One region of the Clostridium acetobutylicum ATCC 824 genome, then DNA from elsewhere that is predicted to be linked to it. Evidence: riboswitches for the same ligand, from Rfam matches in the RefSeq annotation. Region 1 holds a riboswitch; the other holds the start of a gene.

Region 1 (8,002 bases):
CTAAATATTCATCGAAAAATCTTCCATGTACTGTATCTATAAGTACATTTTTTTTACCTTTAATTAGATAAGCATTATAGGAAGTACCGTATTCTGTTTTCATTATGATGTCAAAAATACGGAGACTAGGATTTAGAACTCCAACAGAAAATATATTATCTTTAATTTTTATAGCTGGCACAAAAAATCTCCCCTTTCATAATTAAATTAATCTATAAATTATTTAATATTGCATCTAAAGATGAGATATTATCAAAACTTTTTGAAGAATCAATTGCCTTTTTAAGCTTTGTTCCAAGGCTTACATCACCAATAACAGCTGCAGCATCAATTTTATTTTCTTTTAGCATACATACAATGTATTTATCTTCTTGTGTTGATCTGAATACCTTTGAAGGTTTATTGTTCTCTATGTCTCCGCAGGATATAATGGAAATACCAGAAACCTTTAATATAGGAGAAGGTATTATTTCAGAATATGAAGCATCCTCTCCGCATGCATTTAAACCAGCTACTTCTCCTTGCTTGTTAGCTATATTAATTAGACCAGGATTTTTTCCATAAAATTCAGCAACGTCACCGCAAGCGTAGATATCTTTAATGGATGTTTCCATATGATCATTGACTAGAATACCACGTTTTGAAGCTATTTCAGTATCTTTTATAAAATCTAGGTTTGGTTTAACTCCAACTGCTGTGATTACGCAGGAACTTCTAATTAAATCTCCCATTTCTTCAAAATTTGAATTTGTATATATTTTTATCCCGAGTCGGTCAAGTTTATCTTTTAAGAATAGTCCTCCATCTCTGTCAAGCTGTCTTTCAAGAGGATATTCTAGTATTATTCCTATTGAAGCAGGGGTTCCAGAATCAATAATAGCCTGAGCAAGCTCTATACCTAAGATACCTCCACCAATTATAAATGCTTTACCTTTATTTTTGCACTCATCTTTTATTTTTAGAGCGTCATCGTAACTGTATAAGCTAAATATTTCGTCAGCGTGAGGAACTTTAATTTTGTTTGCAATAGAACCGCTTGCAATAATAAGCTTTTCGTATTTTATTTTTTCTCCAGACTTTAGGGTAACAAGTTTGTTATTTGGGTCAATTGATGTAGCGAACTCAGAAGTTATAACTTTTATATTATTTTTTTCGTACCAATCATTCTTCTTTATGAGAATATCGTCTATAGATTTATTTTTCGCGATAATTTCATTAAGACGAGGTCTGTAATAAGGTAAGTACTTCTCACTATTTATCATAGTGATATCATCACATTTACCCAAGGCGGCTTTTGCAGCTGAAAATCCTGCAGGACCTGCACCCAAGATTAAAATTTTTGTGCTTTTCATATAAATCATCTCCATTTACCATAATATATAGTTTTATTTCTGAACAAAAAATATAGTTTATTCGTAATATTATATTGTTATTGTATCTAAAACCTAATTTTTTTATAGATATATTATATATATATAATACAATAAAAAGTATTATATGACAATAATTATTAGTTAATATAAATTAAAGTAAACGCTAAAATAAAACCATTAATAAAGAATATTGCCCTTAAGCACATTATTATACCTATATTTATAAATGATAGGTGATTTATACAAAATTGCGATAGAAGAAAAAGGTAATTGCAGTAACAGTATTAAAAAATATAAATAATATATAATGTAGGAATATTTCTAAATTCTGATTTGTAAAAGATTCTAGGGTCCTTCTTGTTGTAGGAATGTTTTATGAATTACAATTTTATATTATTGGAACTAATTATAAAAAAGAGGGTTGATTGAAATGGCGGTGTTTACTAAAAATTTTTCTAGTATTATAAAAATTGAAGATAACTTTGAAAAAAATTTAATAATGGACAGCCAAGTTCAAAATTTAAATATATATTCTAAAATTGTTTCAGATGTAGGTATATATATTTATGGATATTATGATATATATTTACTATATAAAAGAAATGGCTGTAGAGGAGAAGAAAATAGTTATAGAGGAAGATTTATAAGTAAAAATTTGTGTGTTGTTATTCCCGAATTGGACATATTAGGTAATAAAGCGAATACTAATACAATTGGAAATATTACTAGGCTTTCATTAAAACCATCATCAAGAATAATAGTTGAAGAAGAAAAAAGACATAGAGATATAATTAGTATTGAAGTATATGGAGAAATTAAATTTCAATATTCTATAAAAAAATTAATTAGATTTAATGAGACTAAAACAGTAGAAGGACAGGAAATTCTACAATTTGAAAATAGCAGTAAATACTCCATTAAAGAATTGATGGATATGGATGTTGAGGAATTAAAAAAAATATATGGCTTAAAAAAATAGAGAAAAAAACAGAGTTTTAACAATTTAACTCTGTTTTTCCTTTAGTAAGGACAAGTTATTTAGTGCTTGTGATTTTTATTTGAACCTTAACTAATATTTTTTGAGATAGTTTATTGTAGGTTATGGCCCAAGCGGGGTAGTTTTCTGGAAGAGCATTTTGTTCTATTAAATCTTTTTTTTCGCTTTCAACATAGGCAGAAATTACTTCTACATTTGATTTTTTACTAAACTGAGTAGGGGAGAGAACTGTTGGTCTTATTTGAAAATATATTCTAGTGCTCAGAAAGTTTATATTTCCGCTTATGGTATTTGAAGAAGTATTCGAAGCAGTCCGATAGGTTACAGTATTATCTATATATCCATCTAAAAGAAGGGTACCTTTCCAATTTGAAGAGGTTTTCTTTACAGGGGAATCTACTATTGCATTTGTTACTGTAACTACGTTATTTGTTGTATCTATAGCAAGGATTGGAGGACTTGGTTTTTTTACAGTCAATATATTAACTATTAATTTTTCGTATTCTCCATAGTATATGGTATCAGATGCTTCACTTATTTTGTTTTCCATAGAGGTTTTTTTATTATCCATATTTACTTCTCCTTTAAAAATTGTATCCTGTATATCTTATATGAACAAGAATACATTTATGTTAATATAAATATGGTTTTTTAAAGTTGAGGTAAAAATCAGTTAAGGAAAAACTAAAAAGCTTCGTAATTTCTATTCTAATGATGAAATAGCCTTGTACCTGAAAATGCCATTATCATATTGTAGTTATCACAAGCTTCTATAACAATATCGTCACGTATAGAACCACCAGGTTGAACAATGTATTTTACTCCGCTTTTTGAGGCTCTGTCTATATTATCGCTGAATGGGAAGAATGCATCAGAACCTAAAGAAACGTTTTTTAAGTTTGAAAGCCAGTTTGTTTTTTCTTCTGCTGAAAGCCTTTTAGGAACTGATTTTAGAATTCGGCTCCAGCCAAAAGTTTCAGCCTCTGTAACATCATCCCTAAGGTATTGGTCAATTAGGTTGTCTCTATCTGGTCTTGATACTCCTTCCTTAAAAGGTAGAGTTAGTACATAAGGATGTTGTCTTAAATACCATATGTCAGCCTTTGAAGCAGCAAGCCTAGTGCAGTGAATCCTTGATTGCTGACCTGCACCAACGCCTATAACTTGTCCGTCTAAAGCAAAACATACGGAGTTGGATTGAGTATACTTTAAAGTTATCATGCAAATTATAAGATCGCGTTTGGCTTCTTTTGTTAAATTTTTATTTTTAGTTACTATATTTTCAAGTAGATTTTCAGTTAACGGAGTAATGTTTCTCTTTTGTTCAAAGGTTATTCCGTATATTTCCCTTCTTTCAAGATTAATAGGTTCATAATCAGGATCAATTTTTATTATGTTATATTTCCCATTTTTCTTTGATTTTAATATTTCTAGAGCTTTTGGATCATAGTCTGGTGCTATTATTCCATCAGAAACGGATTTTTTTAATATAGTTGCTGTAGCTACATCTACTTTATCGCTTATAGCAGCAAAGTCACCATAGGAAGACATTCTGTCAGCGCCTCTTGCTCTCGAATATGCAATTGCAGCAGGAGTTAAATCAATATCTTCTACTAGGTAGGATTTTTTTAGAGTATCGCTTAGTGGAACAGCAGTAGCTGCGCCAGCTGGGCTCACGTGCTTAAAGGAAGCAGCAGAGGTTAGTCCAGTTGCTTTTTTTAATTCTTTTACAAGCTGCCAGGAATTAAGTGCATCCATAAAGTTTATGTAGCCTGGTTTTCCATTTAAAACCTCAATTGGCAGTACTCCTTTATTAACATAAATTCTAGCTGGACTTTGATTAGGGTTACATCCATATTTTAATTCTATTTGTGGAACTTTCATTTAAATACCTCCTAAAATTAAATACAAAAAAACCTGGATAAATTATTAATTTACCCAGGCGGTCGATTCTTATATTAATCATGCTCCCTATGGTGAACTCCATTTCCGCCAGTTGCATGATTTTCTTATTTTACTAAATTATATAATATGTTATTTCCTAAGTCAAATTATTCTTAGCTCTCTTTTCTTTATTTACCTCACGAATCTTATTTATAATATAGTCATAACCATTTTTAGAGTGAGGAATAAGGCAATTTGAACAATCCTTCACTCCGTTAAAATCACTTTTATTACCTCCACAATTTTCTAAAAAGTATAGTGGACAGTAGCAAAAAAGGCAATTAAAAGTTTCCTTATCTTTTACTTTATGGCAAGGAAAATATTCGCAATTATCATGTCTAAAAAATTTATAGTTATCACTCATGTTATCACCTCAGTATAAAATCTATTAAAGCATCCTTATTACTGCAATAGGACATAGTACTGTTAAAATATTTTCTGAAAGTAATTACCCTCTTATTTTTTTCTACAGCATAATTTAGAAGATTAAGGTTCTTTTCGTTTGTTTCACCAATAGGAAAGCCTGAATCTATTATTATATCAGAAGAAGCAACAGCAGCTAAAGCTTTTTCAAAAGATATTTTGCTTATTTTTTGAAATGGCTTTTCACTTTGAAGCCTTAAAGACATAGTTTTGGCTGTTTCATAGTCAATATCGTTTTCGTGAAGAATTCCTGTAGAGAAGCCTAGATTATATTTTGATAAAAGTCTGTAAATAGGAGTTCCAAAGCCACAGCCGCCAATAACATATATATTACTTTTTTCTGAATTTTTAAGTTCTATAGATGAGGTAATGGGGTTAAAGGAAGCATTTTTTATACCATAAAGTTTGTTTATAGTTTCTCCATTAACAGTAGTTTCTGGGCTTCCGAAGGAAAGAACTTTTTTGTTTTCAACAAGCATAACTTTGTCGCAGTACTTAAGAGCTAAATCTATTTCATGAAGAGATAATATAACTGTAAGTTTTGCTGTACGACTTAAGTTTTTAAGTGTGTTTAAAAGTTCAATTTTATGATTTATATCCAAATGAGTTGTAGGTTCATCTAAAATTATAATTTGGGGTTCTTGTACTAGAGCCCTTGCAAGCATAACTTTTTGCCTTTCTCCATCACTTAGTATATGAAAGTATTTATCTATGAGATTAAGAGCACCAACAGTTTTTAAGGCTTCTACTACTTTTATTTCATGTTCTTTAGTAATAGTTCCAAAGAAACCAGTATGAGGAAATCGACCAAGTGAAACGACGTCGAAGGCTGTCATAACATCAAATGATGGCTTTTCGGTTAATACAACTGAAAGTGTTTGGGCAAGAAGTTTTTTATTTATGGTTGATAGGCTTTTTCCATTTATATGTATTTCGCCTTCAATTGGGGGAAGAAGTCCTGAAAGAGTTCTAATAATTGTAGTTTTTCCTGCACCATTTGGACCTAAAAGACATATTATCTCTCCCTGTTTGGCACTAAAGTTTATATTGCTAACAGCTTTAACTCCATTGTAACCAACAGATAAATTTTCAGCTTTAAATACAATCATGAAAAAGTCCCCCTTTTCAGTATTAAAAATATTACAATAGGAGCACCTATAAATGCTGTTACAGCACTGATGGGAAGCTCTGTTGGAGAAAATACAGTTCTTGAAATAACATCACATATTGATGTTATTATTCCTCCAAGAAGAATAGTTCCTGGAATTAAAAATATTGTATTTGAAGTTTTAAAAATAAGCCTTGATATGTGAGGAACAGCAAGACCTATAAAGGCAATAGGACCTGCGAAGGCAGTTACAACAGCTGTAAGAAGGCTTGATATTATTATAACTATAATTCTAAAAAATTTTATTTTTATTCCAAGGCTTTTTGCGTATTGCTCACCTAAAATGAAGGCGTTTAAAGGCTTTACTATTAGAAAAGCTGCTAAAAGAGAAGGTATACCTATAAAAAATAATATATATATATTTTTCCATGTGAAGCCAGAAAAACTTCCAAGTGTCCACATGGTAAAGAATTGCAGTTGCTGTTTATCTGCAAAGGCTGATAAGACATTTGTAACAGCACTACATATGTATCCAACCATAATTCCTATGATAAGTAAGGTAACTACACTTTTTACCTTATTTGCAAACAAGATTACTAGAAACATAATTAAAGTAGAACCTATTAAAGCAGCTAAAAATACTAAAAAAGGAGAGGAGGCAGCAAAACCGAAACTTATGCCTCCAAGCATAACTAAGGCTACAAATAAGGTTGCACCAGAAGAAATTCCAAGTACGTAAGGTTCTACTATAGGATTTTTGAATAACACTTGAAGAAGGAGACCTGATACAGATAGTGCAGAGCCACCTATGAGAGCTCCTATTGCTCTTGGAAAACGTATATTCCATACAATTTGATAATCTCCGTCGTTAAAGTCACCAATTTTAAAAAGGATGTTAAATACCTCACCAAAATTTATTTTTAAAGAACCTGTGCTGATTGAAAATATAAAGGTAAAAATAAGAACTATAAATAGGAGAATTAAAAGTAAGATATATTTCATATTTTTTGTTAGATTAAGATTCATAATTATCCTCCTAAAATATTTAGTAGTGCGAATAATGTTTTATTTTATATCCTTTGAAGCTTTCAGGATGAAAAATTGAAGCTAAGTCCTCTATAATCTCATCAGTTTTATCTATTGCCTGATAATAATCTTTACCAAAGCACCATACTTTTTTATTCTTAACTGGTTTTATAGTTTTTAGTATTGGGGCAGCACTTAACATAGATTTTAAAGACGGTGTGTATTCTTTTGAAGAAGAATAAATTAGAACATCAGCATCCTTTGATTTTGAGTAGAAATCCTCAAGTGTTATGTAGCCGCTTTTATTGTTTAAATCTTTGAATATATAGTCGCCACCTGCCATATCAACCATTTTTGCAGCGTATGAGTTTTTAGCGGGTATATACACTTTGCCGTTATCTACCATTCCAAAGGCAACCTTCGGCTTTTTTAGTGAAGAAACTTTGTTTTCTGTAGCCATAACCTTAGAAACCTGTTGATTAAAATAATTTTCAGCTTTATCCTCCTTGTCATAAAAGGCTGATAAGAACTTAATCCATTCTAATCTTCCAAGAGGGTCTTCTTCTAGATATTCATTATCTGAAGTATAATTTATATGAAGTTCATCAAATTTTTTCATCATGTTATTAAGACCATAACTTCCTCCGTACAGAATAGCTACATCAGGTTTTGATGAAGAAATTTTTTCAAAGTCAGGCGAGGTAGTATCTCCAATGTAAGTTATTTTATTATCATTAAGTAAAGACTTTATTTCGTCTATTTCCCACTCGTTTTCTTTTAAAGTTACAGTTTTTATACTTTTAATTTCATCAAGAGGTCTAAGAAGAGAACCTTGAGTGGCTGAGGAAACGAGAACATTATTAACTGGATAAGTTATTACGGTCTCATTTTTATATTCTGCTGGAACAGTTTTATTTTTAGGTACAAGTATTACGGTTTTATTGTTACCATCGGTTATTTTTTTGATTCCGCCTTTTAAATATTTTATATTGAAGGCTTTAGTATATTTTAAAGGTAGTTCTGTTTGTATATTTAATTTCCCATTAGAATAAGTTATCCTGGCATCCATTACTTGGTTTAAAAAGTCCATTGGAACATATATGTCGTTGTTTTTTAATTTTGGATTTGCAC
Region 2 (8,002 bases), 1.4 Mb from region 1:
ATATCATCAACTCTGTCATCGTCATTTCCATACTTAGGGAAATCTCCTTCTACTTCAAAATCTACAGCTATTCCATCTTCATTTCTAATAGGCTTTACTTTTGCATATTTTATTGCACTTAAAGAATCAACTGCTACAGAAAGTCCTGCTGCTCCACAAGCCAAAAATCTATGAACATCTGTATCATGAAGCGCCATAAGTCCTTTCTCATAAGCATATTTATCATGCATATAGTGTATTAAATTAAGAGTATTTACATATAGTTTAGCTACATATTTCATAACCTTAAAGTAGTTTTCCTTAACCTTATCATAGTCTAGCACTTCATCATCTATTCTTTTAATGTGAGGAACTACTAAATCAAATTTCTTTTCATCTACTCCACCATTTATAGCATACAATAATGATTTTGCAAGGTTACATCTAGCTCCAAAGAATTGCATTTGCTTTCCTATCTTCATTGCAGATACACAGCAGGCTATTCCATAATCATCACCATATATAGGTCTCATTATATCATCATTTTCATATTGAATTGCATCTGTTTTTATGGACATCTTAGAACAGTATTTCTTAAATGGCTCTGGAAGATTATTTGACCACAAAACAGTCATATTAGGTTCAGGTGCAGGTCCAAGATTTGTTAATGAATGAAGAAATCTAAAAGAATTTTTTGTAACCAAGGTTTCTCCATTCATACCCATTCCACCTATAGACTCAGTAACCCAATTAGGATCACCTGCAAATAGTTCATTGTACTCTGGAGTTCTTAGATGTCTTTCAAGTCTTAACTTTATTATAAATTGATCTATAATTTCTTGAGCTTCCTTTTCTGTTATTACTCCATTTTTTAAATCTCTTTCTATATATATGTCCAAAAATGTTGAAACTCTTCCAAGAGACATCGCTGCTCCATTATTTTCTTTTATTCCAGCAAGATATCCAAGGTAAGTAAACTGAACTGCTTGTCTTGAATTAGCTGCTGGTTTTGATATATCTATTCCATATTTTAATGCCATTGCTTTCATTTCTTTTAACGCCTTTATCTGTTCAGAAACTTCTTCTCTTCTTCTTATTAAATCTTCAGTCATGTCGCCTTTTAATTCTTTTAAATCAGCTTTTTTGTTTTCAATTAAGCAATCAATACCATATAGTGCTACTCTTCTAAAATCTCCTATTATCCTACCTCTTCCATACGCATCAGGAAGTCCTGTTAATAATCCTACATGTCTAGCTGTTTTCATTTCTTCAGTGTAAGCATCAAAAACACCTTCATTGTGAGTTTTCCTATACTTTGTAAATATATTGTATACATCCTCATCAATTTCGTATCCATATGCTTCTAATGCTTGCTTGGCCATTCTTATACCACCAAAAGGATTTACCATTCTTTTAAGTGGTTCATCTGTTTGAAGTCCATAAATAATCTCATTTTCTTTATCTATATATCCAGCTTCAAAGCTATTTATTCCTGATACAGTTTTGTTATCTGCTTTTAATATACCTTGATTTTTTATTTCATCTAAGAGAAGTTTCTCGCACTTGTTCCAAAGACCCTTTGTTCTATCAGTAACACCTTGTAAAAAATCCTCGTTTCCTAAGTATGGTGTATAATTTTTTTGTATAAAATTTCTTACATCAATATTATTAACCCATGTACCTTCTTTAAAATCGTTCCATTCTTTAATCATACAAAAACTCTCCTTCATTTTAAATTTTTCATTATTCTTGAAATTTTATTTTCAATTACTTAATTTATCCAGAGGTAAAAGAAAAACCACCTGGACATTTCTTTTTGCCCAGGCGGTCGGCTTTTTAAAATCGTACTCCCTGTGGTTATTCCACTTCCGCCGGTTATACGATTCTTAAATCATTTATTATAAAATATCATATTTCTATCTAAGTGTCAATACGCTTTATTCTCGAAATTAAGTGTACTAACTATTCTTCAAAAAATAATCAAGTAAATCTTCTACCGTAACAAGTCCTATTGCTTTTTTATCTTCAACTATAGGAACTGCAAATATACTATTATCTCTTAAAATTTTTCCAACTTCCATTAGATCCGTATTTACATCGACAGTTATTACTTTCCTTGTCATAACAGCTTCTACTGGATAAGTATCATAGTGTCCCTCTTCTATTAGGAATCTATATATGTCTGCTTTAACTACTATTCCAACAATCTCATCATTATTATCTACTACTGGTGCACTATTTACAGTATTGTTTATCATTACTTTAAGTGCATCTTTTAAAGTATCACTATCCTTAACTTTTACAACATTTTTAATCATCATATCCTTTATTACCATATTCCTGTCTCCATTCTCTTAAATTTTGTTAACATATGAAAAACTACATCATATTAAGTTATAAATGATAAAAGACTTACATTTCATCATGTATAACCTAAGCTTTTGCAGCATTCTCCTGTATTTATACACAATTGTTTTTTATTATATCCTTTATACTTATTATATCATAATCTCCGTCTAATATAGCACCAATAGCTTTTGATGCTGCTCTTTTGGATATTTTATCCAAATTAATATCTACTAGTACATTATGCTTTTTCATTAAATAGTTCAAATATTTAAGCTGCTTATCAGTAATATGATCCTCTCTTATGAAATCACATTTCTTTATCTTCCAAAGTATTTTAAATATTTTAGGTAGATTTAATACATCCTCATAATTATGAAGCATAATAGTATATTTTAATTCTTCATCTTTATCCCTTAGGTATTTTTTATATAACTCAACACTAATTCCACCATCAATAGTATCTTCTCTTTTAATACCTATATACTGTTCGACACTTTTTAAATTACATCTTTCAAGTCCAAGCTGTTTTTGATAAGGTCTTATTTTTCTATATAAATCAAAATGTTCTCTTGGCAATGTGAGTTCAATATTATATTTTTTCATTCTTGATTGTATAAATGGTTCATCAAAAGCTTTACCATTGTATGAACACCACATATTGAAGTTCTCTATATCGCCCTTTAAATTTTCTAAAACATATTTCTCTTCATTTAAATCTTCTGCAAAATACTGTTTTATATGAAAAGTATCTTTTACATCATAGTATCCTATAGATATTAATATTATGTTATCCTGTTCTCTATCAAATCCTGTTGTTTCTATATCAAAGTAAACCATTGACTTCATACTATACTCTTTTACTATGTTTTTGTCTATCTCTAACTTTATGTCTTTTTCATTAATATACATAAGAATCCCCCAATCAAGTACATACATTTAAATTATACACCAAATATAATTCTAATAAAATACTATAATTTTATAATATTTTTTATAATTATTTTGATAAAATGGTATTGAATTTGTTATAATATTGTTGTTTACTATAACTTATAGGAGTTGATTTTAATGAATTTACAAGTTAATGGATTGGATGATTTGGATTTACAAATATTACATATTTTGGTTGAGGATTCGAGAACACCTTATTTGGAGATAGCAAGAGAATGTCACGTAAGCGGTGGAACTATTCATGTTAGAATGAAAAAAATGGAAGACATGGGAATCATAAAGGGTACAAAGCTTATAGTAGACAACACTAAATTAGGATATGATATTTGCTGTTTAGTTGGAATATATATCGACAAGGCTGCTTCATATCCCAAAGTACTTGAAGCAATGAGAGATATAAAAGAAATAGTTGAACTTTATTATATTACAGGTGAATTTTCAATTTTCGCAAAAGTAGTCTGTAGAAGTATAGCTGACCTTCAAGATCTTTTACTTAACAGAATACAGGTTGTAGAAGGAGTTCAAAGAACTAATACTTTCATGGCACTTTCTCAACCAATAGACAGAAATGTAGATTTTTCTTAAATTAAGTTTATTTTCTAACATAATCGCTACTCTTTTGCATATAATAATTCTGTAAAAACTAATAAAAGGAGATGTCGATGATGAAAACATTAGATATTATCGCATTGGTTTTTGTCATAGTCGGCGCTATAAATTGGGGTCTAATTGGATTCTTTAGCTTTGATTTAGTTGCCGCATTATTCGGAACCATGTCCTCTTTAACAAGAATAATATATGCAATAGTAGGTATATGTGGATTATATGCAATATCATTTTTAGGAAGAGACAGAGAAGCAAAAGTTGAAAAATAGTTTTTAAAAATTAAATATAGATAATAGTGCAGACCACATTTAATATGGTTCTGCACTATTATTTACATTTTTTTTATTGCCTCTAGAAGTTTTATTGCTGCATTTTTAGGTCCACTCTTCTCCATACCCTTTATGCCAAGACGGGTTCTTATTTGACCTACCTTTACTCCTGTTTCAAAAAACTTATCAAAATATTTGTTTATAAGTTTGTCTGTTTCCTTTTCTTTCTGTACTGGTCCAAAAGGATTTGCAAAAAATGTTGTAACAAGACCCTTTTCTGTAGTAGTTTCCTTTGCCATTCTGATTCCACTTCTAAAAACTTTAACGGCTTCTTCTGGTGAATTAAAGAAGGAAAGTTCATCTCCAGACTTATCATAATTGTTAGCGTATAGAAATAAATCTATAGGGTAGCCCTTAATTATGTCACTATAACTGGCAACTGGTATAACAAGCCTTGCATTCGTTTTGTCAGGATTCATAAATATACTTCTATCAATTTCTCTAAAAGCATATCCTGGATCGAGATCATCGAGTCTAACAAACGCTCCTATCTCAGTTCCATAGCCCATAGGTTTATCATTAGATGGATTAGGCTTTACAACACCCATATCGTCAAATATTACTGTCATATCACTAATATATTCTTCACCTAATTCTCTAAATGCCTCAAGGCTTTCCGATTTTCCTGCACCACTATCTCCCATTATAACTATATTAACATCACTACCGTCTTTTGCAACAATATTAACCATAGCACCATGTATTGGAAGATACCCCCTTTTTATCATTATTAAATTATGCAAGGTAAGGGCCATCTTCTTCATATAGCCAAAGTAGTCAATATTAGCACTGTAATTAATATATCCGAGCATTATGTCATTTTCCTTATCATCGTAAAATATAGTGCGTGTATTCTCTATATTATCTCTTGCCCCAAAGACAAATACTATATCTGGCTTTGTATCTTTATACTCATTTTCTTTAGCTATTTCAAATAGATTGCATAAAGTTATTCCATGAGCCATAAAGTCTCTATGAAAATAAATAAATGCAAGAAGTGTTCCTATTTTTGCAGGAAAGCAAAACCAATGATCTCTATTTATTTTATCCTTAAGAGGGTTTTCAAATACCTCTGAAAATACTCCATCTCTCTTTATTTTTTTGGGATATGATATAAATGGAGGATCTATAAGCACAGAATCTATAATAGGTACACCATTAAGGCATTCATACCCTTCTGGATACTTCCATTTTATACTATTAACAATAATGCCTGCATTAGCACCTGCCGGAAGTTGTCTGTAAACTTTCGGTTTTATGCCTAAAGCATTCTCTTCAATTCTTCTATAAGTGTTAATTATAAGCTGCGAAAATTGAATATTTGAATCTACAAAGCTAACATTTTCAAGTCCATCATTTATTCTACTATTATGAATTACTGTATATCGTTCGAGTTTTCTCCAAAATCCATATATGTCTTCTATTATCTTAATAATCTCATCCTGATTTGATAAAAAGCTTTCATACTTTGGATTTGTTTTTATTATCTCTTCTCTTTTAAAAACCAAAAGAAGCTTAAATACCTGTATAAGGTCATTTACTATTTTATTTTCATTGTCCTCTATCATATTTTCTTCTATATACTTATAATAATTAGAAGTTTTATGTCTTCCCTTTTTTATAAACCTCTCTAATATCTTTCTAAAGCCATAACTGTTTAATATTTTTTCAGATGTATTACAATACTTAGCTGTAAAATTAATTAAAACCTTATCATTACTAATAGAAAATTCCTTTTGCATTTTTATCCCTCGCCCCCAATAAAAAATCAATTTAATTATTTAGTATTAATTTTTATATCAACATTGTGTATTATACCATAAAAGTAATATTATTCCATAATGTAAACTTGCTTTTAAAATATAAATATGTATAGGGTTTTCCTATAATCCTTTAACATTTATGCACTGCCCCATTTTTAGTACATAAAAGGATACCTAAGAAAACCCTATGCTTTACATTATTTTTTTATTTCCCTTTTTAATAACATTGTTATAATTTATAAATTCATAAACATCTTCATCAAATAGATTACAGAAATTTTTAAATTCATTAATATTTAATTCTTCAATAGCTTTATCATTATTTTCGCAGTATATTACAAGCTCTCCTGATATTTTATGGGCATCTCTAAAAGCTACTCCCTTGTTTACCAGATAATCTGCCACATCTGTTGCATTTAAAAATCCACCTTTTACAGCTTCCTTCATAGCCTCTTTTTTTACAGTCATTGTTGCAATCATACCATCCATGACTAAAATACACATCTTTAGTGTATCAAAGGAGTCAAAGAACTGTTCTTTATCTTCCTGCATATCTTTATTATATGCTAAAGGTATTCCCTTCATGATTGTTAACATTGCTATTAAATCACCATAAACTCTTCCTGTTTTTCCACGTATAAGTTCAGCCGCATCTGGATTTTTCTTTTGAGGCATTATACTGCTTCCTGTTGAAAATTTATCATCCATTTGAATAAAACTAAACTCTTTAGTGCTCCATATTATGAGTTCTTCACTTAATCTGCTTAAGTGCATCATACATATAGAAAATGCCGACAGCACTTCTATTATATAGTCTCTATCACTTACCCCATCTAAAAAATTATCTACTGGTTTAGAAAAACCAAGTTCTTTAGAGGTCATTTCTCTATCTGTATCATAAGTTGTACCTGCAAGAGCGCAGCAGCCAAGTGGACTTTCATTCAAATTAGAAATAGCATTGTCTATTCTTTTTTTATCCCTATTAAACATGCTGTAATAAGCCATCATATGGTGAGTAAAGGTAACTACCTGTGCTCTTTGCATATGGGTATAGCCCGGCATTATAAAGTGATTATTTTCTGCTTTATCCTTTATTGTCTCCATAAGCTTATTTATGCACTCAATTATAATATAAGAGCTCTTTTTAACATACATTTTCATATCCACAGCCACTTGATCATTTCTACTTCTTGCGGTGTGAAGTTTTTTTCCAACTGCCCCAATTCTATCTATTAAGTTTACTTCCACAAAACTGTGTATATCTTCATAGTCCCCTTCAATTTTCAATTTTCCACTTCTTATATCTTTATATAAGGATTTAAGTCCACTTAATATTTCTTCACATTCTTCATTATTTATTATTTTGCATTTATTCAGCATTTTTACATGAGCAATACTTCCTTCTATATCTTCTTCATATAGTTTCTTATCAAAGCTTAAAGACGCATTAAATTCCTCCATAAGCTCGCTTTCACTTTCTCTAAACCTTCCACCCCAAAGCTTCATTATTTCTTCTCCAACTTCTTCATAGCTTTTATTTTGCTTGGAAGGCTGAATAAATTTATAAATCCTTGCGCATCTTTGTGATCATATAAATCACTTGCCCCAAAAGATGATATTCCCTCATCATACAATGCATTTTCAGACTCAACACTAGAGACTTTCATATTTCCCTTATATAATTTAAGCTTTACTGTACCTGTCACATTTTCTTCAACTGTATCAACAAATGCATCAAGCGCCTCTCTTGTTGTCGTAAACCATAAACCATCATATACAAGCTCTGAATACTTAAGCGCAAGTACTTGCTTATAGTGATATGCATCCTTATCTACAGTTAGTCTCTCAAGTTGAGCATGTGCTTCATAAAGAAGAGTTCCCCCTGGCGTCTCATATACTCCTCTGGACTTCATTCCAACAAGTCTGTTCTCAACAAGATCTACAACTCCTATACCATTTTCTCCTGCCACTTTATTTACCTTTTCAATAAGCTTAACAGGCTCTAGCTCTTCTCCATTTATTTTA

The links. A riboswitch is a leader RNA that binds a small molecule or an ion and turns the genes downstream of it on or off. The one in region 1 is predicted to bind ZMP and ZTP.
Region 2: another riboswitch for ZMP and ZTP. It lies ahead of pflB (formate C-acetyltransferase); the one in region 1 lies ahead of CA_RS12540 (phosphoribosylaminoimidazolecarboxamide formyltransferase).

Annotation. Positions count from the first base shown of each region.
Region 1 covers NC_003030.1:2,558,526-2,566,527, reverse strand. Annotated here, with positions in the region: gene CA_RS12560 (FprA family A-type flavoprotein) at 1-181, opposite strand, end outside; gene nroR (NADH-rubredoxin oxidoreductase NroR) at 213-1,352, opposite strand; gene CA_RS12550 (hypothetical protein) at 1,804-2,352, shown strand; gene CA_RS12545 (hypothetical protein) at 2,408-2,941, opposite strand; gene CA_RS12540 (phosphoribosylaminoimidazolecarboxamide formyltransferase) at 3,079-4,254, opposite strand; ZMP/ZTP riboswitch at 4,300-4,380, opposite strand; gene CA_RS12535 (cysteine-rich small domain-containing protein) at 4,412-4,678, opposite strand; gene CA_RS12530 (ABC transporter ATP-binding protein) at 4,683-5,846, opposite strand; gene CA_RS12525 (FecCD family ABC transporter permease) at 5,843-6,871, opposite strand; gene CA_RS12520 (ABC transporter substrate-binding protein) at 6,891-8,002, opposite strand, start outside.
Region 2 covers NC_003030.1:1,121,274-1,129,275, reverse strand. Annotated here, with positions in the region: gene pflB (formate C-acetyltransferase) at 1-1,691, opposite strand, end outside; ZMP/ZTP riboswitch at 1,791-1,868, opposite strand; gene CA_RS05215 (CBS domain-containing protein) at 1,938-2,315, opposite strand; gene CA_RS05210 (ribonuclease H-like domain-containing protein) at 2,440-3,237, opposite strand; gene CA_RS05205 (Lrp/AsnC ligand binding domain-containing protein) at 3,397-3,864, shown strand; gene CA_RS05200 (DUF378 domain-containing protein) at 3,945-4,154, shown strand; gene CA_RS05195 (phosphoenolpyruvate carboxykinase) at 4,217-5,956, opposite strand; gene argH (argininosuccinate lyase) at 6,170-7,483, opposite strand; gene CA_RS05185 (argininosuccinate synthase) at 7,483-8,002, opposite strand, start outside.